3 regions of the Microbacterium sp. Root1433D1 genome follow, and region 3 is predicted to be linked to each of the others. Evidence: predicted binding sites of a transcription regulator. Region 3 holds the regulator's gene; each other region holds the start of a gene.
What was found. The regulator LexA, encoded in region 3, represses DNA repair genes until DNA is damaged. The targets are predictions, from matches to a motif close to TCGAACANNTGTTCGA.
Positions count from the first base shown of each region.

Region 1: the regulator LexA is predicted to act here: its motif matches at 1,605-1,620, upstream of recA (recombinase RecA).
Region 2: the regulator LexA is predicted to act here: its motif matches at 1,917-1,932, upstream of ASD13_RS00980 (HNH endonuclease signature motif containing protein).

Region 1 is NZ_LMFN01000002.1:816,349-819,618, forward strand. It holds gene ASD13_RS09835 (regulatory protein RecX) at 1-361, opposite strand, end outside; gene recA (recombinase RecA) at 361-1,407, opposite strand; gene ASD13_RS09845 (DUF3046 domain-containing protein) at 1,677-1,901, opposite strand; gene ASD13_RS09850 (helix-turn-helix domain-containing protein) at 1,920-2,228, opposite strand; gene ASD13_RS09855 (CinA family protein) at 2,370-2,855, opposite strand; gene pgsA (CDP-diacylglycerol--glycerol-3-phosphate 3-phosphatidyltransferase) at 2,852-3,270, opposite strand, start outside.
Region 2 is NZ_LMFN01000001.1:215,206-218,475, forward strand. It holds gene ASD13_RS00975 (ABC transporter substrate-binding protein) at 1-229, opposite strand, end outside; gene ASD13_RS00980 (HNH endonuclease signature motif containing protein) at 545-1,885, opposite strand; gene ASD13_RS00985 (DUF4259 domain-containing protein) at 2,028-2,408, shown strand; gene ASD13_RS00990 (aldo/keto reductase) at 2,415-3,270, opposite strand, start outside.
Region 3 is NZ_LMFN01000003.1:927,669-930,938, reverse strand. It holds gene ASD13_RS15440 (histidinol-phosphate transaminase) at 1-611, opposite strand, end outside; gene ASD13_RS15435 (LysM peptidoglycan-binding domain-containing protein) at 678-1,046, opposite strand; gene lexA (transcriptional repressor LexA) at 1,336-2,022, shown strand; gene ASD13_RS15425 (S9 family peptidase) at 2,149-3,270, shown strand, end outside.

The DNA.
Region 1 (3,270 bases), on a different contig from region 3:
GCGACGCCGTCTCTCCACTGTCGATGCCGTCGCTCGGCTCGTCGCCGAGCGCACGGAGACGAGGAGCGGAACCTGCCGAGCGAGACGCCGCGGCAGAGCTGCCCCTGACTCCTCGTGCGGGGTGCCGATCGCTGGGTGTGCCTGCGTCGCTCTCGTCGATACGGGAAACCCCCGCGGGCGGCGCGTCCCAGGTCGTACGCCATACGGCCGCATCGCCGGTACGTGACGAAGGTTCTTCCGCCTCCTGGCCACGCTCCAGGTTCTGAGCCGGTCGCGTCGAGGCAGGCTTCTTCGATGCACCGCCGAAGAGAGGGATGATGGGGGCGACCCGATCCGGATCGCCCCCACGAGTGTCGTTCATCAGGCCGGACGACGCTCGGCGAGCTCGTCTGCAGCCGCCGGCACAGCCGCGCCGCCGATGCCGAGCTTCTGCTTGATCTGCGTCTCGATGGCCAGCGCGATGTCGGGGTTGTTGAGCAGGAACGTTCGCGCGTTCTCCTTGCCCTGGCCCAGCTGGTCTCCGTCGTAGGTGTACCACGAGCCCGACTTCTTCACGATGGCGTGCTCGACACCGAAATCGATCAGGCTGCCTTCGCGGGAGATGCCGACGCCGTAGAGGATGTCGAACTCGGCCTGCTTGAAGGGCGGTGCCATCTTGTTCTTCACCACCTTCACCCTGGTGCGGTTTCCGACGGCGTCGGTGCCATCCTTCAGCGTCTCGATACGACGGATGTCCATGCGGACCGAGGCGTAGAACTTCAGCGCCTTACCACCGGCGGTGGTCTCGGGCGAGCCGAAGAACACACCGATCTTCTCGCGAAGCTGGTTGATGAAGATCATCGTGGTGTTGGTCTGGTTCAGACCACCCGTGAGCTTACGCAGCGCCTGTGACATGAGTCGCGCCTGCAGACCCACGTGCGAGTCGCCCATCTCACCCTCGATCTCGGCGCGAGGGACGAGCGCGGCCACGGAGTCGATGACGATGAGGTCGATGGCCCCCGAGCGCACGAGCATGTCGGCGATCTCGAGCGCCTGCTCACCGGTGTCGGGCTGGGAGACCAGAAGCGCGTCGATGTCGACACCGAGCTTCGCGGCGTAATCCGGGTCGAGCGCGTGCTCGGCGTCGATGAAGGCGGCGATGCCGCCGGCGCGCTGAGCGTTCGCGATCGCGTGCAGGGTGAGAGTCGTCTTACCCGAGGACTCCGGTCCGTAGATCTCGACGATTCGACCACGCGGGAGACCTCCGACGCCGAGGGCGACGTCGAGGGCGATGGAGCCGGTGGGGATGACGGCCACGGGGGCACGCTCATCGCTGCCCAGCCGCATGACCGAGCCCTTTCCGAACTGGCGGTCGATCTGGGCGAGGGCGGTCTCGAGGGACTTCTCGCGGTCGGCGGGTGATGGCATGATGTGCTCCTTCTGCGCGCGTGATGCCGCCTGTAGGCTGTCGCGGCTCTCCCGGTTGGGAGAAACTCTCCGACAAGGCGTAATGGCTCTTCGGCTCGTTTTCCACCGTAGGAGAGGCCACCGACATCGACGCCGCGAGCTCACATACCGTGGAGAACAGATTCCCTGAACCACTTGTGCAGAAGACTACGCCCGCTTCGAACAGATCTTCGACGACACGCCGTGGATCTCATCGCGTGTCCCGTAGGCATCGGACATCGAGAGACGGGTCAGCGTCCGCGCGGCTCTTGCCTGCCGACGCCATGCCGCCTGTTCTCCGGCACATCCATCTCGGCGCACAGCGCCAACCAGATCTCGCGCGGTGGAGTGCCGTCGGCCAGCGCTTCCACAGCCGTACGGCCGCCGACGGCGCTGAGACCGAGGTCGTTCACCAGAGAGGAGGCACGCGCCTGGAACTCTGTCTCGACGGCGCGGAGGAACTCGCTACGACGCATCGCTGGCCTGACCGTGGGTCAGTGCAGAGAGAGCTGGGGTTCGATCGAGGCCACGAGGTCGTCCGGAACGACGTCCGGGAACACCTGGATGCCCTCGAGCACGGAGATGCGATCTCCGACCTCGCGCATGATCGTCGAGATGGGAACGTCGAGCGCATCGGCGACGGATGCGAGGATCTCGCTCGACGCCTCCTTCTGCCCGCGCTCGACCTCACTGAGGTAGCCGAGGGCAACCGATGCCTTGCTTGCGACCTGCCGGAGCGTGCGCCCCTTCTGCAGGCGGAAGTCCCTCAGCACATCGCCGATTTCCTGTCGAACAAGAATCATCGGAACCTCCTCCCCAAGTGATCGTTCGAGGTCTCCCCCGATGAGACAGCCAGTCTAGTACCCCTGGCCTGCACAGAATCTACCCCTGCACTCTGTGGTTTTAGTGTGAGCACAAGAGAGATAACCAGGCCGAGGGCGTCACTATTCCGCCACCACCGCGAGCACCTCTCGGAGTGCTGCTGCCACGGCCTGCGCCCGGATCGCGTCGCGGTCCCCGCTGAAGTGGAAGGCCGTGGTCCGCGACGCTACAGGGGTCACGACTCCGATGTGCACAGTGCCGACCGGCTGGCCGTCCGGGGAGTCCGGGCCGGCGATCCCCGTCGTCGACACGCCTACATCGGCTGGCACACCCCCGACACCGACCACGTCTCTGACGCCGTCGGCCATCTGCAGAGCGACCTGCGGGTGCACCGGTCCGTGTGCGGCCAGAAGAGCCGCGTCCACTCCCAGCACGGTCGCCTTCACCGGCGTCGCGTAGGCCACGACGCCCCCGAGAAGCACCGCGGATGCGCCGGGGATGGCGACGACATCCGCGCACAGAGCGCCACCTGTCAGCGATTCGGCGATCCCGAGCGTCCACCCGCGCCGACCCAGCGCTGCGAGGACCGCGGCGCTCTCTTCGCTCATGGCTTCCGGCGCGAACCCCGCACCTGCGCCACGATGTAGTCGATGCCGCTCACCACCGTGAGCACCAGGACGATGAGCATGAGGATGAAGGTGATCAGCGTCCAGGCGTCGAGACCGATGAGGTAGTGCAACGGAAGCAGTGCCCAGCCGAGCGCGACCCCCTGGAATGCCGTCTTGATCTTGCCCATCCAGGCCGCGGCGACGACATGCTCGCTGGCGACCATGAGCCGATGGATCGTGATCCCCCACTCGCGCACCAGGATGATCGCCACGATCCACCAGCTGACCTCGCCCAGGATGGCGAGCCCGATGAACCCAGCGCCCGTGAGCATCTTGTCGGCGATGGGATCCCAGAGTTTGCCGAAGTCGCTGACGATGTCGTACTTGCGTGCGAGGTAGCCGTCGACCCAGTCCG
Region 2 (3,270 bases), on a different contig from region 3:
CCAGAGCGATCAGGGCATCGTAGACGGCGGAGAGGTAGGGGCCGTCGAAGCCGATGTCGGCGAGCGAGGGATCCCACGACGTGACGTCGAGGAAGTTGCCGATGTTGAGGGCGTCAGGGCCGTCGGCAGCACTGCCGTCGGACGGGGAGGGTGTTGCGCCTGCGCTGCAGCTGGTGAGCGCGAGGGTCGCGGCCACGGCTGCGGCGAGCGCGAGGGGCATTCGTTTCATGGTTCCTTCTCTCGGGTGCAAGGGTGGTGAAGAAGGCTCGGAGTGCCGCTGACCGGAGACCGGATCCGGCGTCACCTCGATGTGTCGCGCTGGTTAGTCTACATGCGTGGAAAAAGAGCGCAAGAGCCTTTCGCTCCCCTGGGCGCCCCGCTCATGCCCCGGCGCGCACCGGGCTTGTCCGAGCGTGCAGGCATGGTGGAGCGCCGGTCGCCGGCGAGACGCGCAGGCAGCGTGCTCAGGCGGCGCTTTCGGGGCCACGCACTCACGCCACTCATCCATGGCCACGCGTTCAGGCCACACATCCACGCCACGCGTTCAAGCAGCGATGTCGAAGCGCGCCCTGCCACCCAGGCGCGGAGCCCGCGCAGGGTCGACCGTGGCCGGTGGGAGAAACCACACCCTGCCGCGGCTCCCACCGCCATCGATACGGATATCCCACCCGTTGTCATGGATCCGATGGTGGCAGGTCTCGCACAGCAGCACGCCGTTCGAGAGATCGGTCGGACCGTGGTCTCGACTCCACCATCGGATGTGATGCGCCTTCGTCATCTCGGGCGGCAGCGCGCACATGGCGCATCCACCATCCCGCTCGACCAACGCCAACCGTTGCGAGCGCGTGAACAGGCGCTTCTCCCGACCCCAATCGAGCACTTCGCTCGCCGCACCGAGCACGCAGGGGATCACTCCCCCGCCTGCGGCCATCCGTCGCGCCGCGCCGACGCTGACCGGCTGCTCGATTCCGTCGATCTCAGCGGAACCGGCGCCGGCTTCCAGGTCGTCGAGGCTCATCCGCACCACGACGGTCGCACCCGCCAACGGCACCCGGGCGTCGCACTCGAGAACGTGGCCCGCGAACACGGAGAGAGCGTCGGCCTGGATCATTGGAACGGTGCGACGATCGGCGTCCGGCGCGTCCGGCGCGGCCGCGTTCTTTCGCGCGGCGAACGCGGCGGTCACGTAGCCGCGGATGGCCGTCACGACAGGAGCGGCGGTCTCGGCGTCGAGGACGGCGTTCAGATGCACCATCCCGTCGCGCTCATGAATGGTCAAAGCTCGGCGGGAACGCTGCTCCTCCAGGCGCGGCTCCACTCCATCCGGGTCCAGCCACGCCTCCGCCCTCACGACCAGCTTGCGCACGTCGTCGAGAGCGAGCCCGACCGCCTTCTCCACCAGCAGAGACTCCGCCTCGGCGACCCGCACCGGGCCCGCCGAGACGCGACACCGATCCAGCAGGGCGATGATCGCGGCAGCCACCTGAGCACTCAGCGCGCCGGACCCGAGCGCCTCACGCACTCTCGGATACTTCGCCGGCAGAGGCGCCCCGAGGAGATCCTCGCGCGGCGCGACCGCTTCTCCGACCTTCACCAGCCGGGTCGCATCGCCACGCGAGACGCCGACGGTCGCCGCGATCAACGTCGCCGGATTCCGGTAGCCCTGCTGCTTCGCGAGACCCTCCGCACCCAACTCGGGACGAGACTCGCGCGAGATGCATGCCGCGACCTCGATGTGCACCGCATCCAGCCGCCGCTGCAGCAGCCCGATGGATGCGCTCACGGCGATCAGCTGCTCTCGCGACAGCTCACCGGATCCATCGGCGTCGGCCCATGCCGCATCGAGGCGGGACATCGCCTCGTGCAACTCGACCAGCTTCGACATGATTCGATTTTACCGAATCACCTCTCGACATTCGAACTTATCTTCGAACAAATGCCGGCATTCTGCCGCTGACCCTCCGCCCGACACCACGCTCACATGGTTCACTGGGTCCGACCGCAACAGCCGACAGGAAGAGGAAGACATGGGCACGTGGGGACCGGGAAACTTCGACGACGACACGGTCGCCGACGCACTGAGCGAGATCACCGACGAGCTCATCGCGAAGATCACCGAGGTGTTCGCCGATGAGGACGACGACACCGAGCTGCAGCCGGACGAATGGGGCGGAGCCATGGCTCCCGCGTGGCTGGAGATCCTCACCGACATCGGGTCCGCGGGGCGAGTGGGTGCCACGTTCCCGTCGAGCAGCACGCTCGAGGGCTGGCGAGACCGGTACATCCGGGTCTGGGACGACTACATCGACGAGCTCGAACCGGACGAGGACTACCGCACCGATCGACGCCAGGTCATCGTCTCGACGTTCGAGCGTGCCGTAGCCCTCGCTCACGAGCGCGAGGCGTAGCCGACCTCACCACACACCGTCGGCGCGCACGTCACGGTCGACCCAGCACCCGGCGAGCGCCGCACGCACCTCGGGACCATGCGCGAGCGCCAACGCGAGTGCCGCATGGTTCTGCTCCAGCTGCGCGAGCCGGGAGGCACCGAACAGCACGTTCGCGGTCGCGGGGTTCGAGAGGCAGAAGGCGATGCCCAGTGCCGCCGGTGTGACACCGAATCCGGCGGCCACCCGCGCGACCTCGGGGTAGATCGCGGCGATCTGCTCACGGATCCCTCCGACATCCGCGCCGATCTTCCGCTCGGGCAGCCGCCCGGTGGCGAGGATCCCGCCCTCGAAGACGTCGGACGCCTGCAGGGTGAGCACGCCCGCATCGAACAACGCCCCGTACGCCTCCCCCTCGGCCATCGATCGGCGCGCGATGCCGTATTTCAGCTGTGCGAACGCCGGTGCGACAGCCCCCTGCGTCTCCGCCTCGTCGAGAGCCTGCCTAGTGTGGGCGATCTGCCAGTTGTTGATGCCCCAGCTGTCGACGAGGCCTTCGGAGATCAGCGCGTTCACCTCGGCGACGAGGCGCGGCATGTCGGGCGCCTCCCCGTAGTCGCCGACCACCACCGTGTCGAAGCGTTCGAGGCCGGCCCGCCCGAGCGACTCGACGAGCTGTTGACGAAATCCCTGGTTCGGCCAGTCCCACAGCCACAGTTTGCCGCACAGGGTGATGTCGTCGCGATCGACGCCGCTCGCCCGCAGCGCCTCGCCGAACAGGATGTCGGTCCTCGAGTTCTCGGCATGCGGACCCATGTTGTAGTACGCGATGTCGAAGAATCCGGCGTCGAGCTTCGTGGCTCTCCGGATCAGCGCGACCGCC
Region 3 (3,270 bases):
ACCGCGTCGCGGGGAGCGAACTCCTGGTAGGCCTCGTCGACGATAACGATGCCCCGAGCCGCGTCGTAGACGGCTTCGACGACGTCGAGCCCCAGCGGCGTGCCGGTGGGGTTGTTGGGCGAGCAGAGGATCACCACGTCCGGGTCGGCGGCCCGCACCTGCTCGGCGGCCTCCTCCGGCGTGATCGTGTAGTCGGGCTGCCTGGTGCCGGCGATCCACCGCGCCCCGGTCCCCTGGGCGATCAGCGGGTACATCGAGTACGTGGGCGCGAAGCCGAACGCCGTGCGCCCCGGCCCGCCGAACGCCTGGAGGATGTGCTGGAGCACTTCGTTGGACCCGTTGCCCGCCCAGATCTGCTCGGGGGTGAGCCCGTGCCCCAGATACTCGGCGAACGACTCACGAAGGGTGCTGAACTCCCGGTCGGGGTAGCGGTTGACGTCGCGGATCGCCACGGCGATGTCGTCGAGGATGTCGCTGGCCACTTCATCCGGGATCGGATGTGTGTTCTCGTTCACGTTGAGCGCGATCGGAAGGGGCGCCTGCGGAGCGCCGTACGGCGTCAGTCCGCGAAGATCATCACGTAGCGGGAGATCGTTGAGGGAGAGGGTCACCCTTCCCATGTTAAGCGGCGCCCCGAGTCGATGACGCAAAGTTGCTGCAGCGACGCTGCGGCAGGATCAGTTCACGTACTGGGCCGGGATGGCCAGTGTCTGACCGATCTGGAGCTCGCCACCACGCAGCAGGTTCATCCGGCTGATCTCACCGATCACGTCGCGCGGGTCGGCGTCGGGGGCGACGCCGGTGGCGATCGACCAGAGCGTGTCGCCGGGCATGACCGTGACGGTCTCGACGCTGACGGCCGCGGTGTCTGCACCCGAGGCGATCGCACTGCCACCGCTGAGTGCGGCGAACGCGATGCCGACCGCGAGCGGCACGGAGGCGAAGGCCAGCAGCACGGCGCGGCCACGCGTCGTCAGTCGGAGTCGCGTCGAAGGACGGGTCGACGCCGGAACGACTGCTGCGGTGCTGAAGCTGATGCTGCTCATGTGGTGCTCCTTAGCCTGTCCCGGAGCCGTGAGGCGACCGGGGAAGTTGGCGTAGCGTTCGCATTCCCGCCTCGGCCGGGAGCCGTGAATGCGAAGCTACGTACCGAAGATATCTTCGAGTTCGAACATCTGTCAAGTATTCTTCGAAACCCCGCCGACGATAAGGCCGACACGCTCGAACAGATCTTCCAGATCGGCCCGATTCTCGGATACGGTTTCGATAAGGACACCCCACCACGGGCCTCCGACATTCGAAGAGGGACGTCGGATCACGCACTGAAGGAGCACCATGAGCGAGAACTCTGCCCCCGAGTCGGAGGCACCGCGCACGCGCCGCCGGAAGAGCCTCAGCCCGAAGCAGATGGCGATCCTCGAGGTCATCCAGAACTCGATCGCGCACCACGGCTACCCGCCGAGCATGCGCGAGATCGGCGACGCCGTCGGCCTCAAGTCCCTCTCCAGCGTCACCCACCAGCTCGGACAGCTCGAGCTCAGCGGCTATCTGCGCCGCGACCCCGGGAAGACGAGAGCTATGGAAGTGCTCATCGATCTGCCTGGTACCAGCACCGAGAGCCCCGCCGACGTGGCGACCCCGGTCGGAGACGCCGCGCTCGTCCCCCTCGTCGGGCGCATCGCAGCCGGCGTGCCGATCACCGCCGACCAGCAGGTCGAGGAGATCTTCCCCCTCCCCCGCCAGCTGGTGGGCAAGGGCGACCTCTTCATGCTCAAGGTCTCCGGCGAGTCGATGATCGATGCCGCCATCTGCGACGGCGACTGGGTCGTCGTCCGCTCCCAGAACAGCGCCGAGAACGGCGAGATCGTGGCGGCGATGCTCGACGGCGAGGCCACCGTGAAGGTGCTGCGTCGCCGCGACGGCCACACCTGGCTGCTCCCCCGCAACTCCGCGTTCGAGCCCATCCTCGGCGATGAGTCCGTGATCCTCGGCAAGATCGTCGCGGTACTGCGCGCGGTCTGAGACAAGACGGCACGACGAAGCCCCCCGGGTACCGGGAGGGGCTTCGTGGCGTCGGGCAACGGATCAAGACCGCGATGCTCCCGTCCTGACGCACGGGCGTCCACCTTCGACGCCTAGGCTCGAAGCATGTCGTCGTCCCCCTACGGTTCCTGGCCCTCGCCCTTCTCCGCGGCCTCCGTCGCGGCCTCCTCTCCGCGCATCGACGGAGCCCGCTTCGTCGGTGCGGAGATCTGGTGGGGTGAGTCGGTACCCGCCGAGAAGGGACGCGTGACGGTGCGGAGTTCTTCCGGCTCCGAAATCCTCCCCGCCCCCTGGAGCGCGCGCTCTCGCGTGCACGAGTACGGCGGAGGCGCCTGGACGGTCGATGAGCACGGCACGCTGTTCTTCGTCGATGCAGGAGACCAGCGGGTGCGCCGCCTGAGCGTCGGAGCCGAACCGGTCGCCCTTACCGCCCCGGGCCCCTCACACGGCGGTCTGCGCGTGCAGAACGGCCGCCTGCTGGCCGTGCGCGAAGACCTCTCGACCACGCCGCACCTCCGCTCGGTCGTCGAGATCCCGCTCGATGGATCCGCCGCCGAAGACCCGTCCGCGATCAGGGTAATCGTGCAGGGAGACGGCTTCTTCGCCCACCCCGCCCTCTCTCCCGACGGCACCCGCGCGGCATGGGTCGGCTGGGATCGAGGACGGATGCCGTGGGAGGACGCGCACGTTCAGATCGCAGAGGTCCCCGGCGGGGCGCCGCACACGATCCCCTCGCGGGCGGCGCTGCAGCCGGAGTGGCTCAGCGACGCGGAGCTGATCTTCGCCGACGATCCCGACGGTCGCTGGGCTCTGCAGCGTGTCACGCTCGATGGGGTGACTCCCACCGGGCCGGCGCGACCGTTCGCCCCTGCCGGCGCTCCTGTCGATGCGGACACCGGCTACGGGCTGTGGGTGCTCGGCAACCGCTGGTACCAGCCGCTCGACGACGGCCGCATCGTCGCCGTCCGTACGAACGGCCGCGACGAGGTCGTCGTGATCGATGCCGACGGCGGCGTGAGCGTGATCGACTTCCCCGGTGACGGCCACGTGAGCATCGATGCCGTCGACGGCACCAGGGTGCTCCTCTCCGGCAACGGCTCTCGGGCGACGGCGGGCCTGTGGTGCGTCGACATCGAATCCGGCGAGTTCACCGCCGTGCGCGGTGGCGAGCCGGTCGATCCGGAGTGGATGCCCGCGTCCATCCCGATCGAGATCGAGGGTCCCCGC